Verminephrobacter eiseniae EF01-2: one gene and its partner. The protein of the gene in region 1 interacts with the protein of each later gene in a pairwise test. Links are inferred from orthologs where the notes say so. Each region holds a gene or a part of one and is shown in the gene's direction. Other genes may lie near its edges.

The links.
Region 2: the proteins of dnaE (region 1) and dnaQ interact in binary tests that used the Escherichia coli proteins (3 or more experiments, as listed by UniProt). The link is inferred for Verminephrobacter eiseniae EF01-2 from one-to-one orthologs.

Annotation. Positions count from the first base shown.
Region 1 is NC_008786.1:4,955,887-4,966,906, reverse strand. The notes cover bases 4,371-8,478. They hold dnaE (DNA polymerase III subunit alpha), read left to right. Parts: upstream 4,371-4,717; coding sequence 4,718-8,278; downstream 8,279-8,478. Other genes in these bases: clpS (ATP-dependent Clp protease adapter ClpS), read left to right, coding at 8,349-8,478; VEIS_RS21705 (outer membrane protein assembly factor BamD), read right to left, coding at 4,371-4,581. Outside these bases: VEIS_RS21725 (aspartate/glutamate racemase family protein), read left to right, coding at 1-174; VEIS_RS21720 (hypothetical protein), read left to right, coding at 328-606; VEIS_RS21715 (PP2C family protein-serine/threonine phosphatase), read right to left, coding at 632-1,462; VEIS_RS21710 (ATP-dependent DNA helicase), read left to right, coding at 1,677-3,821; more of VEIS_RS21705, read right to left, coding at 3,784-4,370; more of clpS, read left to right, coding at 8,479-8,699; ATP-dependent Clp protease ATP-binding subunit ClpA, read left to right, coding at 8,760-11,020. UniProt on the Escherichia coli protein: DNA polymerase III is a complex, multichain enzyme responsible for most of the replicative synthesis in bacteria. This DNA polymerase also exhibits 3' to 5' exonuclease activity. The alpha chain is the DNA polymerase catalytic subunit.
Region 2 is NC_008786.1:2,689,887-2,699,768, forward strand. What follows is about bases 1-2,970. They hold dnaQ (DNA polymerase III subunit epsilon), read left to right. Parts: upstream 1-1,113; coding sequence 1,114-1,827; downstream 1,828-2,970. Other genes in these bases: hscA (Fe-S protein assembly chaperone HscA), read left to right, coding at 1-745; fdx (ISC system 2Fe-2S type ferredoxin), read left to right, coding at 776-1,114; VEIS_RS11665 (formate dehydrogenase subunit delta), read right to left, coding at 2,430-2,669; fdhD (formate dehydrogenase accessory sulfurtransferase FdhD), read right to left, coding at 2,666-2,970. In the rest of the region: more of fdhD, read right to left, coding at 2,971-3,499; fdhF (formate dehydrogenase subunit alpha), read right to left, coding at 3,531-6,407; VEIS_RS11680 (formate dehydrogenase beta subunit), read right to left, coding at 6,432-7,988; VEIS_RS11685 (formate dehydrogenase subunit gamma), read right to left, coding at 7,985-8,455; VEIS_RS11690 (OFA family MFS transporter), read right to left, coding at 8,587-9,882. UniProt on the Escherichia coli protein: DNA polymerase III is a complex, multichain enzyme responsible for most of the replicative synthesis in bacteria. The epsilon subunit contain the editing function and is a proofreading 3'-5' exonuclease.

The DNA of each region.
Region 1 (11,020 bases):
GGCGCCCATGTCGACGGCGCGCCCATCGTCAACGGTGTGACCGTGGTGCTGAAGGCCGCCGAAATGGCGGTGAATCTTCGCCGCCTGGGTGCCGCAGTCACCAGCCGCGTGGCGCACTCCGGGTTCGCGCTGCCGAACGAGAAGACGCTGGATGAGTTCCTGAACCATGGCTGATGCAGGCGAGCCGGTGCCGGCGTTCAAGGACAGGCTCGTCTGCGACGATGCTGCGGGCGAACTGCGCGATGGAGCACGATGGAGCGCGCCGCTATTTACTGCTGCGGCCCGATGCACTGATGGCCATGTTTCGCCTGCTGCCGCCGGACACCCGTGCACTCAGGCGCGCTGGAACAGGCAGTGCACCGGCAAGGCTCGGACAGCGCGCGCGCCTACCTGGCGCACAGCGGCGGCGACGTCGAAATGCTGCTGACGATCATCGAGCGCACTTCGCCGCAGCTTGGCTCGGGCACCTGGCGCTTCGAAGCGGACGGTGATCGGCTGCGCCTCGAATCATCACCGCCCCACCATGGGATTTCTCATGGGAGCAATCGGGTGCAGCCACTCGTCATGATTTGCGAAAGTCTCGATGGAAATGGAATCGAGAAATGATGAGTTGCCAAGGCCCTTGGTGGAATCAGCCGGTGCGCACCGGGGAGGGCCCTTCATGCGCGGCCAGAGGGGGGAGGCTGGCCGGTATGGTTTCTTCTTCCTGTCGCGCTTCGATTTTGACGATGACCAGCGACAGGTTGTCGCCATCCCCACGGGCCCGGGTGCGGGCTTTTTCTATCAGTATCTGCGTTGCTTCCCGGGGTGACAGCGCATCGACCACGGCGGCCAGCTCGGCCGTCGTGAAGTAATGCCAGACACCGTCGCTGCAAGCGAGCAGCGCATCGCCCGGCTGCAACTGCGCAATCAGATGGCTGGTCAGCGGGGGATCGCTGTCGGCGCCCAGGCAGTGGATCAGGATGTTCGATTGCGGGTGATCATTGGCCTGCTCCTCGGTCAGTTCGCCCCGGCTGACCAGTTCCTGCACATAGGAATGGTCGCAGGTGCGAAACGCCAGTTCGGCCCCCCGGAAATGGTAGATGCGCGAGTCGCCCGCGTGCATCCAGTGGCAGTCGCCCTGCGGGTTGATCAGAAAGGCCGCAATCGTGCTGTGGGGCTCCTGCTCGGACGAGATCGCGGTCAGCCGGATGACGATATGGGACTCTTGCACGATGCGCGCGAGCAGGTCCAGCGGGTCGTCGGTATCGGGCGAGTAGCGCTCGAACAGTTGCCGCGCTGTCATCATCACCTGGTCGGAGGCTTTGCGCCCGCCGCTGCGCCCGCCCATGCCATCGGCGACCACCGCCAGCACGCAGCCCTTGTGCCGCGCGTGGGCGATCAGTGTCACCTGGTCTTGCTGGTGTTCCCGGTCACCTTTGTGGATGGCGGTGGATGCGGTCAGTCGGTAGGTTTTGCTCATGCAGATGTGGTCGTGGGCGCCGGACATGCACAGGGCAGCCGTAGACGGCAGGATAAAGACGTATTATCCACCCGCTTGTAACACTTGCTTCTTTCTCCATGTTTGCGGCCGCGCCTTGAAACCCGGTTTTCACCCACCTTGCGAGCCGCCGATGGAGCCGCCGCTCGGGCCCACCGAGCCTGCGGGCCTGGATGCGCCGACGGCGCTGGCTGACATGGTGGCCGGGGTTTTTGCCCCGGGCGGCGTGCTGGCGCAGGCCGATGCGCATTTTCAACCGCGACCGGGGCAGACCCGGATGGCCATGGCCGTGGCGCGGACCATGGCCGCCGGCGGCCGCCTGGTGGTGGAGGCGGGCACCGGGGTGGGCAAGACCTTTTCCTATCTGGTTCCGGCGCTGCTCAGTGGCGAGCGGGTTTTGCTGTCCACGGCCACCAAGGTGTTGCAAGACCAGTTGTTCGCGCGCGACCTGCCCGGCCTGGCGCGGACGCTGGGCCTGCCCGTGCGCATGGCTTTGCTCAAGGGCCGCGCCAGCTATCTGTGCCTGCACCGCATGGAACTGGCGCGCCAGGATGCCTTGGCCCAAGAGCCTGGCGTGGCGCGCGCGCTGGCCAGCGTGCAGGACTGGTCGCGCCACACGCTGGCGGGGGATTTGGCGGAACTGACGGGGCTGGACGAGCGCTCGCCGGTGCTGCCCCTGGTCACATCGACCCGCGAGAATTGCCTGGGCACGCCCTGCCCGCGGTTTCGTGATTGCCATGTGCACCGGGCGCGGCGCGAGGCGCTGGCCGCCGACATGGTGGTCATCAACCACCATCTTTTCTTTGCCGATGGGGCGCTGCGCGAGTCGGGTCTGGCGCAACTGCTGCCCACGGTGCGCGTGGTGGTGTTCGATGAGGCGCACCAGATCAACGAGACCGGGGTGCAATTCCTGGGCGCGCAACTGTCTACCGGCCAACTGCTGGACTTCGGCCGGGATCTGCTGGTGGCCGGCCTGCGGCATGCCCGTGGCCTGGCGGACTGGAGCGGGCTGGCCGCCGGGCTGGAACTGGCCGCGCGCGATCTGCGCCTGGTGGCCGCAGCGCTGCCGGCCGGGACCCGGCTGCATTGGGGGCACGAATCGCCGCAAGGCGTTTCGTCGGCACCGCAAGGGCAAGGCGTTTCGGATCGAGAATGGGCGCCACGGGGCGCTCCCGACCCGGAGCCGGCACCGCAAGGCGTTCCAGCCCAGGCGTGGCAGAGCGCGCTGCAGCGCGTTGCATCGGCGGGCGCGCAGGCCTGCTCGGCGCTGGCGCCGGTCAGCGAGATGGCGCCGGACCTGCTGCGCCTGCACCAGCGGGGCTGCGAGTTGCTCGATGCCCTGGCCCGGTTCTGCGGCCCGGCGCATCCCGACGCGGTGCGCTGGGTGGAGGTGGCTGCGCAACTGCGTCTGATCGAGTCGCCGCTGGACATTGCCCAGGTCATGCGCGAGCGTCTGCTGGCGCCGCCGGCGGGAGGCGATAGCCCGGAGAAACCCGCCGCAGGCCCGGGCAGGGCCTGGATTTTCACCTCGGCGACCTTGGGCGAGGACGAGCAACTGAGCTGGTTCACGCAGCGGGCGGGGCTGCAGGATGCGGAAATTTTGCGCGTCGCCAGCCCGTTCGACTACGCCGCGCAGGCCGCCTGGTACGTGCCGCGCCATTTGCCCGCGCCGGCGAGTCCGGCGCACAGCCCGGCGCTGGCGCTATGGGTGGGCAAGGCCGCAGAGCAGTTGGGCGGGCGCACGCTGGTGCTGACCACCACGCTCAAGGCCCTGCGGGCCATTGGCGCGGCGCTCCAGCAGCAGTTCGCCGCCGCCCCGGGCGCGCGGCTGCAGGTGCTGGTGCAGGGCCAGTGGCCCCAGCGGCGGCTGATGGAGCGCTTTCGCGCAGGCGCAGACAATGGCCAGCCGGGCTGCATCCTGGTCGCATCGGCCACGTTCCGCGAGGGTTTCGACGTGCCCGGGGAGGCTTTGCAACTGGTGGTCATCGACAAACTGCCGTTTCCGCCGCCGGGCGATCCATTGGTTCAGGCGCGCATGCGGCGCATCGACCAGGCCGGGGGCCGGTCGTTCAAGGACTATGCGCTGCCTGAGGCCGCCGTGGCGCTCAAGCAGGGCGCCGGGCGCCTGATCCGGCGTGAATCGGACCGCGGCATCCTGGTGCTCGGCGACACCCGGCTGCTCACCATGGGCTATGGCAAACGCCTGCTGGCCGCCTTGCCGCCCATGCGGAAACTGGCATCGGAGGACGAATTCGAGGCCGCCTTGCTGGCCCTTGCCCGTGGTGCTGCCTGCGCCGCCGGCGCTACCAGATCTTCCACCACGGCTCCTGCCGGCGCTTGAAGCCGCCGCTCATGAAGCTGCTTTGCGGGTAGGACTTGTCCATCACCCGGCGCGCGTCGTCGCGCAGCGCGGTCATGCCCAGCGCATCGTAGGACTGGATCAGGATGTACAGCGCCTCTTCCTGCGCCGGAACGCCCTGGTAGTCGGACAGGGCCAAGTGGGCGCGGCCGATGGCCGCCACATAGGCGCCGTGCAGGTAGTAGTAGCGCGCCACATGCACCTCATACTGCGCCAGCGAGTTCACGATATAGGTCATGCGCTGGCGTGCATCCTGCGCGTAGCGCGATTGCGGAAAGCGGTTGACGAGTTCCCTGAACGCCTCGAAGGAGTCTTTGGCGGCCTGCTGGTCGCGCTCGGACAGGTCTTCGCGCGAGATGAACGAGAACAGGCCCAGGTTGTCGTTGAAGTTCGCCAGGCCCTTGAGGTACAGCGCATAGTCCAGCGCCGGGCTGACGGGGTGCAGCTTCATGAAGCGATCCAGCGTGGCCACGGCCTGGGCTTTTTCGCCGGACTTGTAGTGTGCATAGGCCTTGTCGATCTGGGCCTGCTGCGCCAGTGGCGTGCCGGCAGCGCGGCCTTCGAGCTTTTCCAGCAGCGGCACGGCCTTGTCATAGGCGCCGCTGCTCATCTCGTCCTGCGCTTCGGCGCGGATGCGTTCGGTGCTCCAGCCCGCCGTCCGGTCTTCGGTGGTGCTCGAGCATGCAGCCAGCAGGGCTGCCAGCAGCAGGGCAGAAACCAGGGGCAGTGGGGCGGGCAGCATCGCAGGCGGCTTTCGGCAAATGGAACACGGAAAACACAGGCGGGAACACGGGCCTGCGCGGCATTGTAGCGGCGGCAGGCGGGCGCCCGGCAGGGCTGCCGTCGGGCTTCCTGGTCGGGCTTCCTACAATGGCGCCATGTTTGTCCATCTGCGCATGCACACCGAATTTTCCGTCGTCGACGGCACCAACCGGATCGACGAGGTGGCCCGGGCCGCCGCTGCCGATGGCCAGCCGGCGCTGGCCATCACCGATCTGAACAACCTCTTTGGCGCGGTCAAGTTCTACAAGGCAACCCGCAGCCAGGGCGTCAAGCCCATCGTCGGCGCCGAGATTTTTCTGCCGGGACCCGCCGGCGCAGCGCCGGCGCGCCTGATCGTGCTGGTGCAAAGCCACCAGGGCTACCTGAACCTGTCGGAACTACTGACCCGCGCCTGGACCCGTGGGGTCGTCAAAAACCAGGCGCTGTGCCACTGGGCCTGGCTGGAGGAGTTGGCCGAGGGCTTGATCGTCTTGGCCGGGGCGCAGGCCGGCCCCGTGGGGCAGGCTTTGCTCAAAGGCGATGACGCCGGCGCTGCCGAGACGGCCTTGCGGCTGGCGGGGATGTTCCCGCACCGCTTCTTTATCGAATTGCAGCGTGCCGGCCGCGCCGATGATGAAAGCCATGTCGCGGCTGCGGCCGCGCTGGCGGCGCGGTTGCGCCTGCCGGTGGTGGCGACGCACCCGGTGCAGTTTGCCCGTGCCGACGACTACGAGGCCCATGAGGCCCGGATCTGCATCGCCGAAGGCGACATCCTGGCCAACCCGCGCCGGCAGCGCAAATTCACCCGCGACCAGTATTTCAAGTCTGCGGCCGAGATGCAGCGGCTGTTTGCCGACCTGCCGTCGGCCCTGGCAAACACGGTGGAAATAGCCCGGCGCTGCAACCTCACGCTGGTGCTGGGCAAGCCGCAGTTGCCGGACTTTCCCACGCCCGGCGGCATGCCGATCGAGGCCTATTTCCGCGTCGCCTCGGTCAACGGCCTCGAGCAGCGTCTGCTGTGCCTGTACCCCGAGCCGGCACAGCGCGAGCAGCAGCGCCCGCGCTACCTCGCGCGCCTGGAGTTCGAGATCGGGACCATCGTCGAGATGGGCTTTGCGGGCTACTTCCTGATCGTCGGGGACTTCATACAGTGGGCCAGGAACAATGGCTGCCCGGTCGGGCCGGGGCGCGGTTCCGGCGCCGGCTCGCTGGTGGCCTATGCCATGGGGATCACCGACCTCGACCCGCTGGAATACAAACTGCTGTTCGAGCGCTTCCTGAACCCCGAACGGGTATCGATGCCGGACTTCGACATCGATTTTTGCCAGGCCAACCGCGACCGCGTGATCGATTACGTCAAGGACAAGTACGGCAAGGACGCCGTGAGCCAGATCGCCACCTTCGGAACCATGGCCGCCAAGGCCGCGATCCGCGACGTGGGCCGGGTGATGGACATGAGCTACACCTTCTGCGATGGCATCGCCAAACTGGTGCCGGCCAAGCCCGGCATCTCGTACACGTTGCAGTACCCGCCCAACCCGAAAAAGGAAGGCGACAAGAACCACTACGTGCTGGAGCTGGAGCCGCAACTGGCCGAACGGATGCGCAAGGAAGAGGATGTCAGGACCGTGATCGAGATGGCGCAAAAGCTCGAGGGCCTGACGCGCAACATCGGCATGCACGCCGGCGGGGTGCTGATCGCCCCGGGCAAACTGACGGACTTTTGCCCCCTGTACCAGCCGCCTGGCAGCGCATCGGCCGTGAGCCAGTACGACAAGGACGATGTCGAGGCCATCGGCCTGGTGAAGTTCGACTTTCTGGGCCTGGCCACGCTGACGATTTTGCAGCTTGCGCGCGAGTTCATCGTCGGGCGCCACAAGGGGCAGCAGGACTTCAGCTACGACGCGATCGCGCTCGACGACGGGCCGACCTACCGCCTGTTCTCCGAGGGCCAGACCGAAGCGGTGTTCCAGTTTGAAAGCCGGGGCATGCAGGGCATGCTCAAAGAGGCGCGCCCGAGCCGGCTGGGGGACCTGATCGCGCTCAACGCCTTGTACCGCCCCGGCCCGATGGACCTGATACCGAGCTTCATCAACCGCAAAAATGGCAAAGAGCCGGTGCTCTACCCGCACCCGCTGGTCGAGTCGGTGCTGGCCGAGACCTACGGGATCATGGTCTACCAGGAGCAGGTGATGCAGACCGCCCAGTTGCTCGGCGGCTACAGCCTGGGCGGCGCCGACATGCTGCGCCGGGCCATGGGCAAGAAAAAAGCCGAGGAGATGGCCGAGCACCGCGCCATCTTCCGCAAGGGGGCGGCGGAAAAAGGACTCAGCCAGGAGAAAGCCGACGAGGTGTTCGACCTGATGGAGAAGTTTGCCGGCTACGGCTTCAACAAGTCGCACGCTGCCGCTTACTCCCTGCTGGCCTACCACACGGGCTGGCTGAAGGTGCATTACACGGCCGAGTTCTTCTGCGCCAACATGACCGTCGAAATGGACGACACCGACAAGCTCAAGGTGTTGTTCGAGGATGCCCGCAAGATGGGCCTGGCGTTCGAGCCGCCGGACGTGAACCGGGGCGGGCATCGCTTCGAGCCGGTCAGCAACAAGATCATCCGCTACGGTCTGGGGGCCATCAAAGGCACGGGCCAGCAGGCCATAGAAGCCATCGTGGCCGCCCGCGAAGGGCGCGGGGAGGGGCCACGGGGCGCCTGCAGCGGACCGTTCAAGAGCCTGTTCGACTTTTGCGTGCGCGTCGATCGCGCGCGCCTGAACAAGCGCACGGTCGAAGCCTTGATCAAGGCCGGGGCTTTCGACTCCATCGAGCGCCACCGCGCGGCGCTGGTCGCCTCCATCGACCGGGCCTTCGATTTCGCTGCGGCCACGCTGGCCAACGTGAACCAGGGCAGCTTGTTCGACATGATGGGCGCTGACGCCCATGGGTCGAGCCAGCAGGAGCCGGAACTGGTGGGCGCCGCCCCCTGGGGCATCAGGGAGCAACTGATGCAGGAGAAAACCGCTGTCGGGTTTTACCTGTCGGGCCATCTGTTCGACGAAGTGGCCGCCGAGGTGCGGCGTTTCGTGCGCACGGCGATCGATGAACTGACCGATAGCCGCGAGCCCCAGGTGCTGGCGGGCATCGTCTGCGACTTGCGCGTCATCAACGGCCAGCGCGGCAAACTGGCCCTGTTCCGGCTGGACGACAAAACGGGGGTCATCGAAAGCTCTGCGGACGAGGCTTTGTTCGACAGGCACCGCCAGCAACTCAAGGAAGACGAGTTCGTGGTGCTGCAAGGGCGCTTGCAACCCGACCATTTCAGCGGCGGGCTGCGGCTCAAGGTGCAGCAGGTATGGGACTTGGCCGCAGCGCGCTGCCGGTTCGGCAAGTACCTGCATGTGGTGCTGCGGGACAAAGCGCCCGACAAACTGCCCGACATTGCGCGCCTGGTGCGCGAATTCGCGCCGCGCAGCGAGGAGACGGACGAGGGCGAGCCGCTGCTGCACAGACTGCGCGTGCGCATCGGGCTGCGCTGCAGCGCCGAGGATGTGGCCGCTGTCGCCGAACTGCAACTGGGCGAGAGTGCCGGCTTTTACCCCAGCGATGCCGCGTTGGCGGCCTGGACGGAGCAGGCCGGCTCTGCGCGCGTGGTGTACGACGATGCTGCGGGCGCGGCATGAAAGCAAATATTGGCTGCGGCAACCGCTGGTGTTGCAGCAGCCGGCCGCGCGGGTCGCTAAAATGAATTTCATGGCAACACGAGCACCCACCCTGCCGCCCGCCACGCGGCCAGCGCCCGATGATGGCGGTGCGGTCGTGCTCGAGCGCCGCCCCGAAAAGACCCCGCCGCCGCAGATGTACCAGGTGGTGATGCTCAACGATGACTACACGCCGATGGAGTTCGTCATCGTGGTGCTGCAGGAGTTCTTCAGCAAAGACCGCGAAACCGCGACCCGGATCATGTTGAAAATCCACCTCGACGGCAAGGGCATCTGCGGCGTGTATTCACACGATGTCGCTGCCACCAAGGTCGATCAAGTGCTCGATGCCGCGCTCAAGGCCGGCCACCCGCTGCAATGCGTCAGCGAACCTGTTGCATGACAGGACATCGATCCCGATCTACAGTCATCCCTTGACCAGGCAAGCAACAAAGGAGTTCACATGATTGCCCAAGAACTGGAAGTCAGCTTGCACATGGCCTTCGTCGAGGCCCGTCAGCAGCGCCACGAATTCATCACCGTCGAGCATCTGCTGCTGGCATTGCTCGACAACCCCAGCGCCGCCGAGGTGCTGCGCGCCTGCTCGGCCAACATCGATGATCTGCGCGCAGCGCTGGCCAACTTCATCAAGGACAACGCGCCCCAGGTGGCCGGCACCGACGAGGTCGACACCCAGCCCACCCTGGGCTTTCAGCGCGTGATCCAGCGCGCGATCATGCATGTGCAGTCCACGGGCAATGGCAAGAAAGAGGTCACCGGCGCGAATGTGCTCGTGGCCATCTTCGGCGAGAAGGATTCGCACGCCGTGTACTACCTGCACCAGCAGGGCGTCACCCGCCTGGATGTGGTCAACTTCATTGCCCACGGCATCAAAAAAGGCGAGCCACCCGAGCCTGTCAAGTCGGACAGCCCGGCCGAAGGCGAGGAAAACGTCGCCGTCGAGCGCAACAACGAGAAGGCTTCGCCGCTGGAGCAGTTCACCCAGAACCTGAACCAGGCCGCCAAGGAAGGCCGGATCGACCCGTTGATCGGGCGCCACTACGAGGTCGAGCGCACGATACAAATCCTGTGCCGCCGGCGCAAGAACAACCCGCTGCTGGTGGGCGAAGCCGGCGTGGGCAAGACCGCCATCGCCGAGGGCCTGGCCTGGCGCATCACGCAAAACGACGTGCCCGAGATCCTGGCCGAGGCCGTGGTGTACTCGCTGGACATGGGCGCCTTGCTGGCCGGCACCAAGTACCGGGGCGATTTCGAGCAACGCCTCAAAGGGGTGCTCAAGTCGCTCAAGGACAAGCCCAACGCCATCTTGTTCATCGACGAGATCCACACGCTGATCGGCGCCGGAGCCGCCTCGGGGGGCACGCTCGACGCCTCCAACCTGCTCAAGCCGGCGCTCTCCAACGGCCAGCTCAAGTGCATCGGCGCCACCACCTTCACCGAGTACCGCGGCATCTTCGAGAAAGACGCAGCGCTGTCGCGGCGCTTTCAGAAGGTGGACGTGGTCGAGCCCAGCGTGGCCGAGACCATAGACATCCTCAAGGGCCTCAAATCCCGCTTCGAAGAGCATCACAGCGTCAAGTACGCGGCGGCGGCCCTGCAGGCGGCGGCCGAGCTCAGCGCCAAGTACATCAACGACCGCCACCTGCCGGACAAGGCCATCGACGTGATCGACGAAGCCGGCGCCGCCCAGCGCATCCTGGTCTCGAACAAGCGCAAAAAAACCATCGGCAAGGCCGAGATCGAAGAGATCGTGGCCAAGATCGCGCGCATTCCGCCGGCCAACGTCTCCAACGATGACCGCAGCAAGCTGCAGACACTGGAGCGCGACCTCAAAAGCGTGGTGTTCGGTCAGGACAAGGCGCTGCAAGTGCTGGCCAGTTCGGTCAAGATGGCGCGCTCGGGCCTGGGCAAGGGCGACAAGCCGATCGGCTCGTTCCTGTTCAGCGGCCCCACCGGCGTCGGCAAGACCGAGGCGGCCCGGCAACTGGCCTACATCATGGGCATCGAGCTGATCCGCTTCGACATGTCCGAATACATGGAGCGCCACGCGGTCAGCCGCCTGATCGGCGCCCCCCCCGGCTACGTCGGCTTCGACCAGGGCGGGCTGCTCACCGAAGCCATCACCAAAAAGCCGCATGCCGTGCTGCTGCTCGATGAAGTCGAAAAAGCGCACCCGGACATCTTCAACGTGCTGCTGCAAGTGATGGACCACGGCACGCTGACCGACAACAACGGGCGCAAGGCCGACTTCCGCAACGTGCTGATCGTGATGACCACCAACGCCGGCGCCGAGACCATGAACAAGGCCAGCATCGGCTTTACCAACCCGCGGCAGGCGGGCGACGAGATGGCCGACATCAAGCGCCTGTTCACGCCCGAGTTCCGCAACCGGCTCGATGCCATCGTCAACTTCAAGGCCCTCGACGAGCAGATCATCCTGCGCGTGGTCGACAAGTTCCTGCTGCAACTGGAAACCCAACTGGCCGAAAAGCGGGTCGAAGTCACCTTCACCGACGCGCTGCGCCAGCACCTGGCCAAGAAGGGCTTCGACCCGCTGATGGGCGCCCGTCCGATGCAGCGCCTGATCCAGGACACGATCCGCCGTGCGCTGGCCGACGAACTGCTGTTCGGCCGCCTGACGGAAGGGGGGCGCCTGACGGTGGACATCGAACCCAAGACCGACGACAAGGGGCAGGAAACCTC
Region 2 (9,882 bases), 2.3 Mb from region 1 along the record:
GGCCATACAGGCCCATCAGCTGGCGGGCAATGGCGGCAACGCCGCCGAACTGTTGCTGCTCGACGTGATTCCATTGTCGCTGGGCGTGGAAACCATGGGCGGACTGGTCGAGCGCATCGTCGCGCGCAACGAGCCGATTCCGACCGCGAAGGCGCAAGACTTCACCACCTACAAGGACGGGCAGACGGCCTTGGCGATCCATGTCGTCCAGGGTGAACGCGACCTGGTGCAAGACTGCCGCAGCCTGGCGCGCTTCGAACTGCGCGGCATCCCCCCGATGGTCGCCGGCGCGGCCCGCATCCGCGTGACCTTTGCGATCGACGCCGATGGCCTGCTGAGCGTGAGCGCCAAGGAGCAAGGCAGTGGTGCACAGGCGCATATCGACGTGAAACCCTCCTACGGCCTCTCGGACGAGCAAATCGCGCGCATGTTGCAAGACAGCTTTGCCACGGCCGCACAAGACATGAAAACCCGCGCCCTGGTGGAAGCCCGCGTCGATGCCGAGCGCATGTTGAGCGCCACGCAAAGCGCATTGGCCGCCGACGGCGAAATGCTCAGCGCCCGGGAACGCGCCGCCATCGAGGCCCTGATGGCGACGCTGAGCGCGCAGCGCGAGGCCGATGATGCCGCCGTCATCGAGGCCGCCACCGAAGCCCTGGCCCAGGGCACGCAGGCCTTTGCCGCCCGGCGCATGAACCGTGGCATACGGCAAGCGCTGGCGGGCAGGAACGTGCAAACCCTTTGAGCGCCCCATCCAAGCAGCCAGCCCATCCCCATGCCCGTCATCAAGATACTTGCCCATCCCGACTACTGCCCCGCCGGAGCTGAAATCACCGCGCCCGCAGGCACATCGATCTGCGAAGCCCTGCTCGACAACCGGATCCGGATCGAGCATGCCTGCGAGATGAGTTGCGCCTGCACCACCTGCCATGTGATCGTGCGCCAGGGGCTCGACTCGCTCAATCGGGCCGAAGAAGAGGAAGAAGACCTGCTCGACCGCGCCTGGGGCCTGGAGCCCCAATCGCGCCTGTCCTGCCAAGCGATCGTCGCGCAGCAGGACCTGGTGCTGGAGATTCCCCGCTACAGCATCAACCACGCAAAGGAAAACCACTGATGCCGCGTCAAATCGTTCTGGACACCGAAACCACGGGCCTGTCGGCCGACAGTGGCGACCGCATCATCGAACTCGGCTGCGTCGAATTGCTCAACCGCAAGCTCACCGGCAACAACCTGCACCTGTACTTCAACCCGGGCCGGGACAGCCACGAAGATGCGCTGAAGGTCCATGGCATCAGCAATGAGTTCCTGAAAGACAAACCCCGGTTTGCCGAACTGGTCGACGACATCCTGCAATACCTGCAAGGGGCCGAACTGATCATCCACAACGCCGCCTTCGATGTCGGCTTTTTGAACAAGGAACTGGAACTGGCGGGGCACCCGGCGCTTGCCCACTGCGTCGAGCGCGTCACCGACACGCTGGCCATGGCCAAAGAACTGTACCCGGGCAAGCGCAACTCGCTCGACGCGCTGTGCGACCGCCTGGGCGTGGACAACTCCGGCCGCACGCTGCACGGCGCCTTGCTCGATGCCGAACTGCTGGCCGATGTGTACATCCACCTCACGCGCGGGCAAAAGGCCTTGCTGATCGCCGACGAGGCGCAGCCAAGCGCCACTGACCTGCCGCTGCTACCCATCGACTTGCATGCCTTGGTGCTGCCGGTGCTGCACGCCAATGCGCAGGAGCAGCAAGCGCATGCCGAGGTGCTGGCGCAGATCGACAAGGCCAGCGGGGGCAAAACCATTTGGCGCACGCTGCCATCGATCTGAAAAGGCCGAAAAAGCTGTGCGATAATGCGCCGCTGTCACGGCGAGCGCCGGTGCACAGAGGGTGATTAGCTCAGCGGTAGAGCACTGCCTTCACACGGCAGGGGTCACATGTTCGATCCATGTATCACCCACCATTTCAGCCTGCATGCCACGGAAACTGACGACCAGACTACGCACGCCAGGCCCGCCGCGAAATCTTTGTGCCCATGGCCGACCTGCCGAAAATCTACGCCGACAAGGCGCCTGCATTCGTGGCCCGGCCGTGCCCCACGCCACGCCACGCGGGGTGTTCGTACTTGCAACCCGGCCGGCGCGCATCGCGATCTGCGCGAGTGCCCGGCGGAGCAACTGCGCGTCAGACTTGGCACTTACTCCAGCGAGCCACCACTGGCGTGATGGCGGAAGGCTTTTCGCGCCGCATGGAACTGCGCCAAGTCAGGCCCATCATCGTCATCGGTCTCAGGCACTACAACGTCGACGGGGTCAGGGAAACAATTCCCCCACAGCCAAAATGATGCTTTTGAGCGATGCCATCGAATGGAAGGCGTCAACGAAGCGCAGGTTCACTGGGGGCCGGGATTGCAAGTTCGGCGGCAGTTCCGCTACCTTGTCACAGTCTCAATCAAGGCGCGGTGCTCAAGCACTGCTGCCAACACAATAGGCTTGATGTCTTCGTGGGGAGTGCCATCCACATAAGCCAAAAACGCTTTGCGCATGCGGGGATCCCAAAATTTCTTGATGTGTTTGGCAATGCCCGCCAACGCTTCAGCACGGTCGGGCATGCTCTCAAAAAAGGCGCCAATCTGGTTAGCCATTCGAACCAATGAATCGTCGTGTGTCATGAGGCATCCAGTGATAGTCGGTGCGGGACGCTGTAAATCGAGAAATCCGTGCCACGGGCAAAACCCAACAGCGTCAAGCCCGCGCTTTGCGCAACATCCACGGCCAGACCCGTTACGCCAGAGACGGCGACCAGCAAGGCGATGCCTGCAGTGGCGGTTTTTTGCACCATCTCGTAGCTTGCACGGCTGGTGATGATGACAAAACCGCTACCGGCATCCAGGCTGGAGCGCAGTAGCGCACCCACCAATTTGTCCAATGCGTTATGGCGGCCCACATCTTCCCTGATCAATTCGATATTTCCGTCCGCCGTACACCACGCCGCAGCATGGGTTGCTCCGGTCACGGTCAACAACAATTGATGAGCACGCAGATTTGCTGCAGCCCGCAACACTGCCTTTGTGTCGAAACAAAGGGTGCTCGTCAACGGCTCGAGTGGTCGAATGACCTGTGCCAGACTCTCGGTTCCGCATAATCCGCAACCGGTGCGACCAGTCAGGTTGCGGCGCTTCTCTTTGAGTCGGGCAAAGCATGGTCCGGCAATGGTGAGGCTCACCGTGCAGCCCTGTGCATTTGAAGTCCATTCACAGTCATGTATCTCTGAGGCTGTGTTCACGATACATTCGGTGATGGCAAACCCGTATGCAAAATCCTCCAGATCGGCCGGCGTGGCCATCATCACGGCATGCGCGATGCCGTTGAACTCCAGCGCCACCGGCACCTCTTCTGCCACACAGTCTTGCACGATGGAGCGGATCTCGGAATGAACCCTGCTGATTTCCAACTCCCTATAGGCTCTGGATTCCGGCAGGCGTGTCACCGACATGTCCATGGCGTCCGTAACCCCCATCGCGCTACTGTGCTCAGCGTTCGAGATCCGACAAGACCGGCTCCAGAGGCAACACGGCTTGCGCCAGCGCCAATTGCTCGGCGTTGAAGCGGTAATATGATTTCTGCCATTCGGACGGCTGCGCCACGGGTGTTACCTGTACGGCAGTTACCTTGTACTCGGGGCAATTGGTGGCCCAGTCAGAGTTGTCTGTGGTAATCACGTTGGCACCCGACTCGGGAAAGTGGAAGGTGGTGTATACCACGCCCGGTTGAATGCGCTCGGTCACCACGGCGCGCAGCACGGTCTGTCCGGCCCGGCTGCTGATACCGACCCAGTCGTCCTGCCCGATGCCGCGTTCTTGCGCGTCATGCGGATGAATCTCCAGTTTGTCTTCGCTGTGCCACTGATCGTTGTGGGTGCGCCGGGTTTGCGCGCCCACGTTGTATTGCGACAGGATGCGGCCGGTGGTAAGGATCAAAGGATATTTACGGGTGATTTTTTCCTCAGACGCCACATATTGGGTATTGAAGAACTTGCCTTTGCCGCGAACGAATTTATCGATGTGCATCAGCGAAGTACCGGCTTCGGCCGTAGTTTCATTACATGGCCATTGCACGCTGCCCAGGCGGTCGATCTTTTCATAAGTCACCCCGCGAAATGAAGGCGTGAGCGCGGCAATCTCTTGCATGATTTGTTCCGGATGCGTGTAAGCCATGGGGTAGCCCAAGGCGTTGGAAAGTTTCATCGTTGCTTCCCAGTCGCCCACGCCAGACAGAGGTGGCATCACTTTGCGAACGCGGCTGATGCGCCGTTCGGCATTGGTGAAGGTGCCGTCTTTTTCCAGGAACGAACTGCCGGGCAGCAGCACATGGGCGTATTTCGCTGTTTCGTTCAGGAAAATGTCCTGCACGACAAGGCATTCCATTTTCTCCAGCGCCGACACGACATGCTGTGTGTTCGGGTCAGACTGCACGATGTCCTCGCCCACGCAGTACAAGCCCTTGAAAGTTCCATCCAGCGCCGCTGCAAACATGTTCGGAATGCGCAGGCCGGGTTCGGGGTTGAGCTTGACACCCCAGGCAGCGTTGAACTCTTCGCGTACCTCCGGGTTGCTGATGTGGCGATATCCTGGCAGATCATGCGGGAAGCTGCCCATATCGCAACTGCCCTGCACGTTGTTCTGGCCACGCAGCGGGTTCACCCCCACACCTTCGCGCCCGATCATGCCGCAGGCCATGGCCAGGTTGCAGATGCCAATGACTGCTGTGGAGCCTTGGGCATGTTCAGAGACGCCCAAGCCGTAGTAAATGGCCGAGTTGGGCCCCAGCGCAAACAGCCGCGCTGCGCCGCGAATCTCGGACGCCGGGACACCGGTGACCGACTCGAAGGTTTCAGGCGAGTTTTCCGGCCTGGCCACAAATGCACGCCATTCATCAAAGCTCTTGGTGTCGCAACGCGCAGCCACAAAAGATTCGTCGACCAGGCCTTCGGTTACCACCACATGCGCCAAGGCAGTGAGCACGGCCACATTGGTGCCGGGTTTGAGCGCCAGGTGGTGCTCGGCGCGGATGTGCGGCGCGCTCACCAATTCGATTTCACGCGGATCGACCACAATCAGTTTGGCCCCCGCGCGCAGGCGCTTTTTCAGGCGCGAGGCAAACACGGGGTGCGCTGCTGTCGGGTTGGCCCCCATGACCAGCACCACGTCGGATTGTTCTACCGATTTGAAGGTTTGCGTACCTGCGGACGTTCCAAAAGTCTCGCCCATGCCATAGCCGGTCGGTGAATGGCAGACGCGGGCGCAGGTGTCCACATTGTTGTTGCCAAACGCTGCGCGAACCAGCTTTTGCACCAGGTAAACCTCTTCGTTGGTGCAACGCGATGAAGTAATCCCCCCAATGGCATCTTTTCCGTCTTTTGCCTGAATACGGCGAAACTCACTGGCTGCATAGGCGATCGCTTCATCCCAACTGACTTCCTGCCAGGCATGGCGGATGCTTTTGCGAATCATTGGCTTGGTGACACGGTCTTTGTGCCGGGCATAACCCCAGGCGAAGCGTCCTTTGACACAGGCATGCCCGGCGTTGGCTTTGCCGTTTTTCCACGGCACCATCCGCACCACCGTGTTGCCTTTCATCTCGGCCTTGAAACCGCAGCCGACACCGCAGTAAGCGCAGGTGGTGATGGCGCTGTGCTCGGACTGGCCGAGCTCGATCACCGTTTTTTCCTGCAGGCTTGCGGTCGGGCAGACGTTGACACAGGCCCCACAGCTGACACATTCACTCTCCATGAAGGGCTGGTCTTGTCCGGCGGACACGCGCGCTGCAAATCCGCGTCCGCTGATCGTCAAGGCAAAGGTGCCTTGAGTTTCTTCACAGGCGCGCACACAGCGATTGCACACGATGCACTTCGATGCGTCGTAGGAGAAATAAGGGTTGGATTCATCCTTCAGGCTCTGGCAGTGATTGGCGCCTTCTTGGCCATAACGCACCTCGCGCAAACCTGTCACGCTGGCCATCTCTTGCAACTCACAATCGCCACTGGCGGCACAGGTCAGACAGTCCAGCGGATGGTCTGATATATAGAGCTCCATCACGCCCTTGCGCAACTGCTGCAATTTTGGCGTTTGGGTGTGCACCTTCATGCCGTTTTCTGCGGGCGTAGTGCATGATGCCGGAAATCCCCGGCGACCCTCGATTTCAACCAGGCACAAGCGACATGAACCAAAGGGTTCCAAGCTGTCCGTGGCGCACAGTTTGGGTATTTTGATGCCGGCATCGACCGCTGCACGCATCAGCGAGGTTCCTGCTGTCACGGTGACCATTTCACCGTCGATTTCCAGTGTCACTTCCTGCGCCGATTCCCGCCGTGGTGTGCCGTGATCGGTTTCTTTCAGATGGTCAAGCATCATGTTTCTCCTGGTGGCAAACGTTCAAGCGATCTCGGCAACCGGCACAGCCAAGCCGAAATCTTGCGGGTAATGGTTCAGTGCAGACAGCACCGGGTTGGGGGTCATGCTACCCAATGCGCATAACGAACCGTGCAGCATGGTGTCACACAAGTCACGCAGCAGTTCGACCTGTTTGGCGTTGTTGTTGCCGGCCGCGATACGGTCCAACACTTCAACACCTCGGGTCGAACCAATCCGGCAAGGCGTGCATTTGCCACACGACTCGATGGCACAAAATTCCATGGCATAGCGTGCCAACCTGGACAAATCAGCCGTGTCGTCATGCACCACGATACCGCCATGGCCCACGGTGACTCCGACGGCCGCATAGGCTTCGTAATCCATGGGAACATCCCAATAGCGCTCGGGCACGTAGGCACCCAGTGGCCCCCCCACCTGCACCGCTTTGATGGGGCGTCCTGACGCGCTGCCTCCACCGAAATCGAACAAAAGTTGGCGCAGAGTGATGCCAAAGGCTTTTTCGATCAGACCCCCATGCTTGATATTGCCAGTCAGTTGAAATGGCAAAGTGCCACTGGAACGGCCTACGCCGTAGTCTGTGTAGTAGGCAGCACCGCGCGCAAGAATGATTGGCACTGAAGCAAAGGTAATCACGTTATTGATGACCGAAGGCTGACCAAACAGTCCTTTCAAGGCCGGAATCGGTGGTTTGGCACGCACCACACCGCGTTTTCCCTCGATACTCTCCAGCATGGCGGTTTCCTCGCCACAGACATAGGCACCAGCGGCCTTGCGTACTTCCAGATGAAAGGTTTTTCCGGATTTCAGGATGTTCGATCCTGAAAATCCTGCTGCACTTGCCTTGGCAATCGCCTCCCGCATGGTCGCAATGGCGTGAGGGTATTCGGAGCGGATGTAGATGTAGCCCTGCGTCGCACCAGTGGCCACTGCGGCAATGGTCATGCCCTCGATGAGCATGAATGGGTCACCCTCCATCGCCATGCGGTCGGAGTAGGTGCCGGAGTCGCCTTCATCAGCGTTACAGACAATATATTTTTGCGCACTGCTGGCCGCAGCCACCGTCTTCCATTTGATGCCTGCCGGAAAGGCAGCGCCGCCACGCCCGCGCAAGCCAGAGTCGAGCACTTGCTGCACAATCTCGGACGGACTCAAAGCCAGGGCCCTGCGCAAACCGGCAAAGCCTTCATGTGCCTGATAATCCGCCAAGGACAGCGGGTCGGTCACACCCATGCGTGCAAAGGTAAGACGCTCTTGCTGACGCAGGTAAGTCAATGCCTGCGTCAAACCCAAACACAACCGATGGGCCGCTCCCGTCTGAAACTGTGCATCCAGTAAGTCTTGCACATCCCCGGGCGCTACCGGACCATACGCGACGCGACCGGCCGGAGTCTGCACCTCCACCAGAGGTTCGAGCCAGAACATGCCGCGTGAGCCATTGCGCACCAGTTCAATGTCCAGGCCGCGCTGCCGGGCTTGCACATCGAGGGCAGCGGCCACTTGATCTGCGCCAAGGGCCAGCGCAGCCGAATCGCGTGGCACGAAAATCCTGATGCTCATGCCACGCTCCCGGTAGCCGCTACCAATCGATCAAATTTCACGGTATCGACCCGTGCATGCAATTGCTCGTCCACGACCATGGCGGGCGATGATGAACACAGGCCCAAGCAATACACCGGCTCCAGTGTGACCGCGCCATCGGCGGTGGTGCCGCCTTGGGTATTCAATCGGCTGCAAGCGTGCTCCCACAGTTTGTCGGCCCCCATGGACTGGCATGCTTCGGCACGGCAAATTTGGACCACCTGTTTGCCCGCAGGTTCATGCCGAAAGAAATGATAAAAGGTCACTACACCATGCACTTCAGCGCGCGACAAATTGAGTTCTTGGGCAATCAATCCAAGAGCCGGCGCTGGTATATGACCCAACGCATCCTGAATGTCGTGAAGCATGGGAAGCAGTCCACCCGGCAGGTGCTTTTTGCCATCGACGATCGTTTGGATGATTTGCTGTTGCGATTCTGTCAACATGGTGATTGCCTGAATGAATGCATGAGGCCGTCTTGGCAATGGGTTGCGATGTATCCGGGAATATTACCGAAGGTTGGGCGGGCACATCGTGTCAGCGGTCTTTGGCTTGTCGAGGCGAGACAACTCGAATCTCAGAAAAATTTGGCCACTGTGATGGAGGTGCGGTAAATGCCCCAGGCCAGTGGCAGACCAACCGCCAGCCATGCCAACACGACGAGGACAGGATGGCTTGGTTTGTCATGGGCGTGTGTGCCATCACCGTATGACTCCGATGACCTGACTTTTTCATGCGCCAGCCGCTTTTCCGTTGCCAACTCTTCCGGTGTCATGAACCATTTGGGATTCAAGGGGCGCACCAGTAAATTGCAAATCAAGCCCACCACGAGAAATCCGGCGAGAATATACATGGTCTGGTTGTAGACCTGTTCACGCGGCAAGCCTAAACCAAGCTGGTATTCACGCATATAGTTCACGACTGTCGGGCCCACGATGCCAGCCGTGGCCCACGCCGTCAGCAGCCGGCCATGGATCGCGCCCACCATCTGCGAGCCGAAGATGTCAGCCAAATAGGCCGGTACCGTCGCAAAACCGCCTCCGTACATGCTCAGGATGATGCAGCACGCGGCTACGAACAAGAGCTTGGAACCAGCGGCTGCACTCCCGGGAATACTGAAATAAAGGATGCCGCCCAGCACGAAAAATATGGCGTATGTCAGACGCCGCCCCAGCATGTCGGAGATGGAGGCCCAGAAAAATCTCCCGCCAATATTGAACAGACTCAACAATGCCGTGAAGCCCGCAGCCACGCCAGCAATGGCAGCCAATTGCGCTTTGTCCAATTCAACAAACTTCAGGGGCATGCCGATGAGCGAGCCCCCGAAGACCTCTTGCAGCATGGGCGAGGCCATGCCGATGACGCCGATGCCGGCGCTCACATTCATGCACAGCACCATCCAGAGCAACCAGAATTGGGGGATTCCCCAGACTTTGCTGACATGCACATGGTGCTGGGTGATCATGGTGTTGTTGACTTGGGATGGTTTGGGTGTCCAGCCCTTTGGTTTCCAGCCTGGTTCGGGGATACGATAGCCAAAGGCGCCTGCCATCATGAACACGAAATAGATCAGCGCCATCACGACAAAGGTCTGTATCACACCGACATCCGTCGGAGTGGCAAAGTATTTCATCAAGTCGGCAGCCAAAGGCGAGCCAATCATTGCCCCGCCACCAAACCCCATGATGGCCATGCCGGCAGCCATGCCCCGGCGGTCGGGAAACCACTTGATCAGTGTCGATACTGGCGAGATATAGCCCAGACCGAGTCCAATTCCACCAATCACGCCCGAGCCCAAAACCATCATCCAGAACTGGTGCAAATACACTCCCAGGGCCGAGAACAACATGCCGCCACACCAGCACAGGGCAGA